4 regions of the Arthrobacter sp. yr096 genome follow, and region 3 is predicted to be linked to each of the others. Evidence: riboswitches for the same ligand, from Rfam matches in the RefSeq annotation. Region 3 holds a riboswitch; each other region holds the start of a gene.
The links. Region 3 has a riboswitch for thiamine pyrophosphate ahead of thiD (bifunctional hydroxymethylpyrimidine kinase/phosphomethylpyrimidine kinase). Riboswitches for the same ligand answer to the same signal wherever they lie in the genome.
Positions count from the first base shown of each region.

Region 1: another riboswitch for thiamine pyrophosphate. It lies ahead of thiO (glycine oxidase ThiO); the one in region 3 lies ahead of thiD (bifunctional hydroxymethylpyrimidine kinase/phosphomethylpyrimidine kinase).
Region 2: another riboswitch for thiamine pyrophosphate. It lies ahead of BMY91_RS21880 (FAD-dependent oxidoreductase); the one in region 3 lies ahead of thiD (bifunctional hydroxymethylpyrimidine kinase/phosphomethylpyrimidine kinase).
Region 4: another riboswitch for thiamine pyrophosphate. It lies ahead of thiC (phosphomethylpyrimidine synthase ThiC); the one in region 3 lies ahead of thiD (bifunctional hydroxymethylpyrimidine kinase/phosphomethylpyrimidine kinase).

Region 1 is NZ_FNYI01000001.1:673,089-675,283, reverse strand. It holds gene thiO (glycine oxidase ThiO) at 1-1,256, opposite strand, end outside; TPP riboswitch at 1,249-1,367, opposite strand; gene thiE (thiamine phosphate synthase) at 1,395-2,063, shown strand; gene BMY91_RS03210 (ferritin-like fold-containing protein) at 2,086-2,195, opposite strand, start outside.
Region 2 is NZ_FNYI01000013.1:78,676-80,870, reverse strand. It holds gene BMY91_RS21890 (LLM class flavin-dependent oxidoreductase) at 1-98, shown strand, start outside; gene thiE (thiamine phosphate synthase) at 206-889, opposite strand; TPP riboswitch at 917-1,037, shown strand; partial or broken gene BMY91_RS21880 (FAD-dependent oxidoreductase) at 1,029-1,247, shown strand; gene thiS (sulfur carrier protein ThiS) at 1,292-1,528, shown strand; gene BMY91_RS21870 (thiazole synthase) at 1,532-2,195, shown strand, end outside.
Region 3 is NZ_FNYI01000010.1:52,520-54,714, forward strand. It holds gene thiD (bifunctional hydroxymethylpyrimidine kinase/phosphomethylpyrimidine kinase) at 1-1,101, opposite strand, end outside; TPP riboswitch at 1,092-1,190, opposite strand; gene BMY91_RS20175 (Rne/Rng family ribonuclease) at 1,365-2,195, opposite strand, start outside.
Region 4 is NZ_FNYI01000001.1:1,030,550-1,032,744, reverse strand. It holds gene BMY91_RS04790 (amidohydrolase family protein) at 1-1,038, opposite strand, end outside; TPP riboswitch at 1,124-1,231, shown strand; gene thiC (phosphomethylpyrimidine synthase ThiC) at 1,226-2,195, shown strand, end outside.

The sequences.
Region 1 (2,195 bases), on a different contig from region 3:
TCCTTGTTGGGAGCGTGGACTGGGATGAGGTCGTCGGGAGTGGCCGCGTCTCCTGCGAAACGGCCGGGCCGGAAGGGAGCCCATCGGGGGTCCGTCGAACCGCCGATCAGTTCGCCCACGATCCTTGCGGCGATGGGTGTCAAGAGGACTCCGTGACGGAAGAAGCCAGTAGCAATCACCAAGCCGTTAATGTCGCCATTGGTTGCGGCGACGCGTCCCAGCAACGGTGCGTTGTCCGGAGTCCCGGGCCTGGCGCGGGCGGTGGCCTCCAGCAGTTCCAGCTCTGCCACCGCCGGAACCAGCACTTGGGCATCGCGCAGGAGCTGGTAAACGCCTCCCGCTGAGACTGCGTTGGACGACGCGGACAATCCGTCCTCCCGCTGGGTAGCTCCGATGACCACCGTGCCGTCTGCCCGGGGCACGATGTAGACGGGGACGCCACGCACCATGCCGCGCACCGTGGCGGTGACGAGGGGCCGGAGGTGTTCGGGGACGCGGAGCCGGAGGATGTCGCCGTACACCGGACGCAAGGGCAGCGTGAGCCCTTCAGGCAGGCCAGCCAGGCTGGCTGCGCCGAGGCCGTTGGCAACAACCGTCTCGGTTGCCGCCACTGGTGCACCAGATTCAAGTTCTACGCCGGAGACTCTTCCCGATTCCCACAGCAAACCGCGGGCCTGGGATGTCACGGCAAACCCGTTCTCTGCGCCGGGGACCCACGTGGTGCTGCCAGGTGCGTGGAGTGCCAGGCCGGCCAACAGGCATTCAGCCAATTTTCGCGGATCCACTTGGTGATCAGCGGGGATATCGAAAGCACAGGAGATTTGGGGACTGAGCAGGGGCTCGCGGTCCCTCGCCTCGCGCAGGGCCAGGGGCTCCACACCCAATCCTGCTGCCAGCTGTACTGACCTCAGGTCTGCGAGCGCACGGCGGTCGGCCGCGTCGGCACCCACCGCAAGGGTCGGCGTCGTGCGGTATCCGGTGGCTTCAGACCCCTGAGGGAGGCCGGCAGTAAACGAGGGCCACAAACGGGAGGATTCCAGCATCAGCTCGAGGAGGTCTTCCTCCTGATAGTGCAGTTCACTTACCGGGGCCAGCATTCCGGCCGCCGCATAGCTTGCTCCGCTTGCCGGCGCGGGATCAATCAGGGCCACGGAGCGACCCACTCGTCGGGCCTCGTGCGCTATGCCAAGCCCGATCACGCCGCCGCCGATGACGGCCACATCTGCTTGGAGGTTGGTATGGCGGGGACCTGCCATTGGATTCCTTCCCTACGCCGGTACTAGCCGGATCAGGTCAAGCGGTCGGCGCTGAAGCCCTCTCAGCCGGACAGTCATATGACGAACGTCGCGGCTCCCGCAGTACGTGCCCAGTTTAGAGGAACTACTCTGGTTCCCATGACCCAGCCTGAATCACTCGCCTCAGCCCGCCTCTACCTGTGCACCGATGCCCGCAAGCGGCAGGGCGATTTTGAAGACTTTGTGGATGCCGCGTTCGAGGGCGGCGTGGACATCATCCAACTCCGTGACAAGACCATTGAAGCGGCCGAAGAATTGGAACTGCTGGCGGTTCTGCGTAGCGTCGCCGAGCGCCACGGACGGCTCTGGGCGGTCAATGATCGGGCCGATGTTGCCCGTATTTCCGGGGCTCCGGTCTTCCACGTCGGTCAAATGGACCTGCCCTTGGAAGCGGCCAGGACCTTGCTGCCAGGCGGCACCGGCATCGGGCTCTCAACACACACTCCTGCGCAGATTGACGCTGCCATTGCTGCCTCTTCCGGCCAGTACGGACTGGATTACTTCTGCGTAGGTCCTGTGTGGGCAACACCCACAAAACCCGGCCGCGACGCCGTCGGACTGGACCTGGTCACATTTGCCGCAGAAGCGGTCAAGAACGCCAACCAAACTACGCTTCCCTGGTTCGCCATCGGTGGCATTGACCTCAGCAACGTAGAAAAGGTGGTAGCTGCCGGAGCCAGCCGTGTGGTGGTGGTCCGCGCGATCACTGAGGCAACGGATCCGACGGCGGCTGCCAAGTCGCTGCTGCAAGCCCTGGACGCGGTCTAGCGAACGTCAAGCCTGCAGCTGGTCAAACCGTCAAGCCCAGACCGGTCATTCGTCGCCCATGCTTTTCGGCGAGTTCTCCTGTCAACCTCTTGATGGCGGCCCGGGCATCTCCGCCGCTCTTGAGGGTAGGTC
Region 2 (2,195 bases), on a different contig from region 3:
ATCCGGGAAACACCCTGCGGGAAAACCTCGGCCTACCCGAAACCGTGGCCCACCGCGTCCCCGAAGCCGCCCCCCTCAACCTGGAAGACGCCTCATGAGCAACCTCAAATCCATCAGCTTCCTCACACCCGGAAACTACCCGGACAGTAATCCCCACCGCGGACTCGAATATGGGGACGCCGACGATCTGCGTCCCTGAGGACCGTTAAGCGGCGTCGAGGGCTTCGAGCAGCGACTTGGCTGCCGCCGTCGGATCTTCCGCTTCAGTGATGGCGCGGACGACGACGATGCGGCTGGCGCCGGCGGCAACTACTTCTTCGACGTTGCCGAGGTCGATTCCCCCGATTGCGAACCAAGGCAAATCAACGGCCCCGCCGGTGGTCTCCTCCGCGCGCCTGATCGCCTCTGCGGCATATGTGACCAAGCCGGTTCCCACGGCTTCACGGCCGGGCTTGGTGGGGGTCGCCCACACGGGGCCGACACAGAAGTAATCCAGTCCCGCGTCGCCGGGCGAGGCCGTGATGGCCGCATTGACCTGCTCGGGAGTGTGGGTGGACAAGCCTATTACGGCAGGGGCGGGGAGGAAGGTGCGGGCGATCTCCAGGGGCAGGTCCTTTTGGCCCACATGGAACACGGGAGCCCCGGAAACACTGGCGATATCGGCCCGGTCGTTCACTGCCCACAGCCGCCCATGCCGTTCCGCGACGCTGCGCAGGACGGCCAGCAACTCCAACTCCTCGGCCGCTTCGATCGTCTTGTCGCGGAGCTGGATGATGTCCACTCCGCCCTGGAAGGCTGCGTCCACGAAGTCTTCAAAATCGCCTTGTCGTTTGCGCGCGTCAGTGCACAGGTAGAGGCGGGCCGAGGCGAGGGATTCATGCTGGGTCATGGAAACCACAGTAGTTCCTCTAAACTGGGCACGTACCGCGGGAGCCGCGACGACCGTCATTGTGACCGTCCGGCTGAGAGGGCTTAAGAGCCGACCGCTTGACCTGATCCGGCTAGTACCGGCGTAGGGAAGGAATCAGATGGCAGAAGCCATTCACGCAGATGTCGCTGTCATTGGCGGAGGCGTCATCGGCCTGGGCATTGCCCATCAAGTGCGGAAGCTGGGCCGCTCCGTAGCACTCATCGATCCGACGCCCGCCACGGGAGCGACAGTCGCGGCTGCCGGAATGCTGGCGCCTGTCAGTGAGCTGCACTACCAGGAAGAAGACCTCCTGGAGCTCATGCTCGAGTCATCCCGGTTTGTGACCCCGGGTTGCCCTCAACTCCACAGCAAGGAAACAGCATGAACATCAAGCTTAACGGCGCCGCCCACCAGGTGCCCGCAGACGCCTCTGTCAGCACGCTCGTCACCGCGGTTACCAGCCGCGTCCTGGACCACCGCGGGCAGGCGGCCGACGGCGGGAAGCTGGGTGTCGCCGTCGTCCGCAATTCCGAGGTGGTACTGCGCAGCCAGTGGGCGGCTACTCCGCTGGCCGACGGCGATGAACTCGAACTTGTTACCGCAGTACAGGGAGGCTGAACCATGACCGAAGCAAGCACCGAAATCCGCACTGACGCCTTGGTGATCGACGGCGTCGAATTCGGGTCCCGCCTGATCATGGGCACTGGAGGTGCGCCGAGCCTGGACGGGCTCGGTGCCGCGCTCCTGGCATCCGGAACCGAGCTCACCACCGTGGCCATGCGACGCTATTCGCCGGCCGAAACGGGTTCGCTCTTCCAACTGCTGGTGGACAACAACATCCGGGTGCTCCCGAACACCGCGGGCTGTTTCACCGCGACGGACGCTGTGATGACGGCGGAACTGGCACGTGAGGCACTGGAGACTGACTGGGTCAAGCTGGAAGTCATCGCGGACGAGCACACGCTGCTCCCGGACGCCGTTGAACTGGTGGACGCCACCGAGCAACTGGTGAACCGGGGCTTCAAGGTGTTCGCCTACACCAACGATGATCCCGTGCTTGCCCTTCGCCTCGAGAACCTCGGCGCCACTGCGGTCATGCCGCTGGGCTCGCCCATCGGCACCGGCCTGGGCATCCTGAACCCGCATAACATCGAACTCATCGTGTCCCGGGCTTCCGTGCCGGTGGTGCTGGACGCCGGGATCGGAACAGCTTCCGACGCCGCACTTGCCATGGAACTGGGTTGTGACGCCGTTCTGCTGGCGACGGCAGTGACCCGCGCGCAGA
Region 3 (2,195 bases):
CTGCTGCGACGCCTTGGACCAGAACAATTGCTCTTCCTCCGTGGGTGCAAGTGCGCCGGCACGGGCCAGGACCCTGGAATACCCATTGAGGTAGATCGCGTCCTGTGCCAGGTAATAGTTGAAGGCCGCCTCCGGCAGGCTGCCTGATTGCAGGCCTTCAATAAAGGAGAGCCTGTAGATGGCATCGAGTTCCGGGGCGGCTTCCTTCCACAACTCCGAGGCGAAGTTACCGGGCCTGAGCACCTTTTGGTGGTGGAAATGGTTAACGGGACCGCTCCCCTGGCCAACATCAAGGGCATCGGAGGCCTTCAGGGCTTGAAGCAACCAGGGCTTCACTTCCCGCAATGAAGCTTCCCAATCGCCGGTGCGGGCCTGAACGGTGGCCAAAGCGGAGGAAAGTGAACAGCCCGTGCCATGACTGTTCTTCGTGTCCACCCGGGGACCGGCTACCTCGACCACATCCTGACGCAGCAAGCCACTGGTGTTCACCAACGCATCTGGACATTCCGATCCCGCCAGGTGCCCGCCCTTCACCAGCACCGTGTTTCCGCAGTCGGCGGCAAGCCGTTTTCCCTGGTCCAGCGCCGAAGCCCAATCGTCGGCTTCAGCTTCGCCCAACAACATGGCAAGTTCAGGGAGGTTTGGGGTGATGAGGTCCGCCAAAGGCAGCAGCGAACGCAAGGCCTTCTCCGCGGACCCCTGCAGGAGGCGGTCTCCGCTGGTGGCCACCATGACCGGATCAAGGACCACGACGGCGGGGCGCACCGCTTCCAACCAGCGGCGGACTTCATCAATGACCGCCGCGTCCCCCAGCATGCCAATCTTGACCGCATCAATGGTGATGTCACTGCTGATGGCTTCGAGCTGCTGCCTCAGGAATTCCACGGGAGGTACATGCACAGCGCTGACTCCTAGCGTATTTTGCGCTGTCAGGGCCGTGATGGCTGCCATTGCATAGCCGCCGTGGGCTGCAATGCTCTTCACATCAGCCTGGATACCCGCCCCTCCGGATGGATCTGAGCCAGCGATGCTCAGCACCCTCGGGGTTTGCGTACTTGAGGCCACCAGCGGGTACACAGGAGAGAATGACGATGCAGTCATGAGGACATCCCTTCGCCGGTGCTAACCGGACAGGTTCAACGGGTCTGGATCTCAGCCTGGCCCAACGCCCGGCACCCCGTGTCAGTCCCCTAGCGTAGCCGGGAAGCAGCATTGCCAGGCAACTTCGCAACGGCAAACACTGGATGTGACCGCGAAAGAACCTGGTTGCGCGACTGGACGCAGACAGCAAAGGGTCCTGCAGTACCCGCCATTGACGGATACCGCAGGACCCTATGGTGCCGATCCTTCTGGAGCTGCAGTCTCTAGAGTTCGGAAGCCGGTACGCCCACACCGAGGATGATGGGCTCCTCCGACGCCGCCTTCTTGACCGGTTCCGCCGGCGCCTTGGCCTCGTGGGCCGAACCGCCCGCGGCCGCAGCAGCTGCCTCACGGTGCTCCACGCTGGTTTCGTTTGCCGCACCCTGTGCCCTGCTGGCGCTGCGGTTGCGCCGGCCACGACGACTCCGTGACGCTGAAGCGGTCCCTGGATCCTCGGCTGCGGCCTTCACCGCCGGGACGGTTTCCTGTACAGCTGCCGCCTCTGGGGCGGCCGTGGGCTCCGTTTTTCCTTCCGGGGCTGCGCCAAGGTGCGAGAATGCTTCGGCCAGCAGATCCAGGCTCATGGCGGGCTTGGCAGCCTGCGGTTCCTCGTGGTGTTCAACGAACGGCAAAGCAACTTCTTCGCCGCCGAAGCGCAGGACCGGGGTGGAACGTGCTTCCTGGGTTGCCGCTTCCCGGGACCCCGATTCCCTCGACTCCGCGGTGGCAGCGGGCTGCTCGGGCTCGTGCTGTCCGGCTGCCCTTGCCAGTTCTTCAGCGCGGTGAACTTCGTCGTCGTGCAGGTGCGCGGCGTGGGCTGCAGCGGCAATTGTGGCCAAAGCGGCCCTGGTAGCCTCGGCCTTCGCCTGACGGGCCGGGTCCTGGGGCTCAGTGTGCGTCGTCGTGGTAGCGGCCGGAGCTGAGGCGGGAGTGTGCACCGGTGCCGGCGCTTCGGCGACGGCCTGTCCCCCGCCCTTGCCGCGGCGGCGCTTACGTTCCGTCCGGGCTGCGGGCTGCTGGGTCTCAGTGTGGGGGCGGTGGTGTTCTGCAGCAAC
Region 4 (2,195 bases), on a different contig from region 3:
GACAGTCCTTAGGTGACGCCTCGGATCCTCACTGCACAGCACGACGTCAGCACTTGCCCCCTCGCTGATGCCCTCGGCTCCCAGCCAGGCACGGGCACGCCAGGCTGCGGCGTCCAGGACAGCGGCCGGCGGCAGGCCGGCGTCGTGCAGTTCCATCATTTCGTCAGCGATCCTGCCGTGCTTGATCACGCTGCCCGCGTCCGTTCCAGCGAAAATCTCAACGCCGGACTCAAAAGCTTCGAGGACCCGCTCCCTGCGACGCTCCCAAAGACGCACCATGTGGTCCGCGTACACCGGAAACTTTGGGGCGGCCTGGCTGGCGATGTCCGGAAAGGTAGCGATGTTGACCAGTGTTGGAACGATGGGCACTGCCTGTTCCACGAGGCGGGGAAGGTGCCGTGGCAGAAGACCCGTGGCATGTTCGATGCAGTCGATGTTGGCATCGAGCATGTCATCGATGGTGTCCTCGGCGAAACAATGAGCCGTGACGCGGGCGCCCTCGTCGTGCGCGGCAGCGATGGCGTCCTTGACTGTCTTGGCCGGGAAAGAGGCCGCCAGATCCCCCACACCGCGGTCGATCCAATCCCCCACGAGCTTTACCCAGCCATCGCCGTCGCGGGCTTCCTTCCGCACAGTCTCCACCAGCTGGCCGGGTTCAATTTCATGCCCCAGTCCGCGAAGGTAGCGCCGGCTCCGGGCAATGTGCCGCCCTGCCCTGATCAGGCGCGGCAGGTCCCGCCGCTGCTGCACCCATCGTGTGTCGCTGGGTGATCCGGCATCGCGGATGAGCAGCGTTCCGGCGTCGCGGTCTGCTGTGGCCTGGGCGAAAGTGACCTGCTCGTCCACGGCCCCTCCCGCTCCGAGCCCTATGTGGCAGTGGGCGTCCACGAATCCAGGCAGGACCCAGCCATCCAACACCCTGTCCGGCGTTTCCGAGGGGCACTCGAAGGTCAGAACACCGTCCACAGACCACATTCCGTGGCGCTCTTCGACCGACGAGACAAGCACAGGTCCGCTGAATTCAATGATGGAGGCCATGGGAAAAGCCTAATCCGCAGCAGGGCCACGTGGACCGGATGCGTCCATGTGACTGTGCGCCAGTAGGCAGCTGTGGTAGCTTCATCTACGACCACACGGGGGCCCCTGCAGGGGCTGAGATCGGACTGATGCAGTCTGCGACCGTTGAACCTGTCCGGGTAATGCCGGCGAAGGAAGTGAGTAATCCTTGAGCACCACGGAAACACAGCACAGCCCTGCCCAAAACGGGAAGAACGCGGGCCAAAACGAGTTGAGCGCAGGCCAAAACCAGCCAGGCTCCGGCGAAACCGGCGTTGAGACGGTGACGCAATCGCTGAAGTCCCACTCGCTGGCGTGGGTGGAGGATCCCACCAATGGCATCCGCGTTCCCGTTACGGAGATTGCATTGGAGCCGTCGCCCAACGGCTTGGCCAATGAGCCGTTGCAGGTCTATCGAACGGCCGGACCCGGGAGCGATCCCGTGGTTGGCCTTGAGCCCTTCCGCTCGGCGTGGATCGAAGATCGCCGCGACACCGAGCCCTACTCCGGGCGCGCACGCAACTTGCTTGACGACGGCAAGTCTGCGGTTCGGCGCGGGGCAGCATCAGCGGAATGGAAAGGTGGGCAACCGGTGCCCCGCCGTGCCGTGGAGGGCAAGACCGTCACGCAGATGCACTACGCGAAACAGGGAATGGTAACCCGGGAAATGCAGTTCGTTGCTTTGCGGGAGAACTGCGATGTTGAGCTTGTCCGCAGCGAAGTCGCCGCCGGCAGGGCCATCATCCCCAACAACATCAACCACCCGGAATCCGAGCCAATGATCATTGGCAAGGCCTTCCTGGTGAAGATCAACGCCAACATCGGTAACTCCGCGGTGACGAGCTCCATCGCCGAGGAAGTGGACAAACTGCAGTGGGCCACCCAATGGGGTGCGGACACAGTCATGGATCTCTCCACAGGCGACGACATCCACACCACCCGCGAATGGATCATCCGCAACTCCCCGGTTCCCATCGGCACCGTTCCCATTTACCAGGCCTTGGAAAAGGTCAATGGTGAAGCGAACAAGCTCACGTGGGAAATCTTCCGCGATACCGTGATCGAGCAGTGCGAGCAAGGCGTGGACTACATGACCATCCATGCCGGCGTGCTCCTGCGCTATGTACCCCTCACGGCCA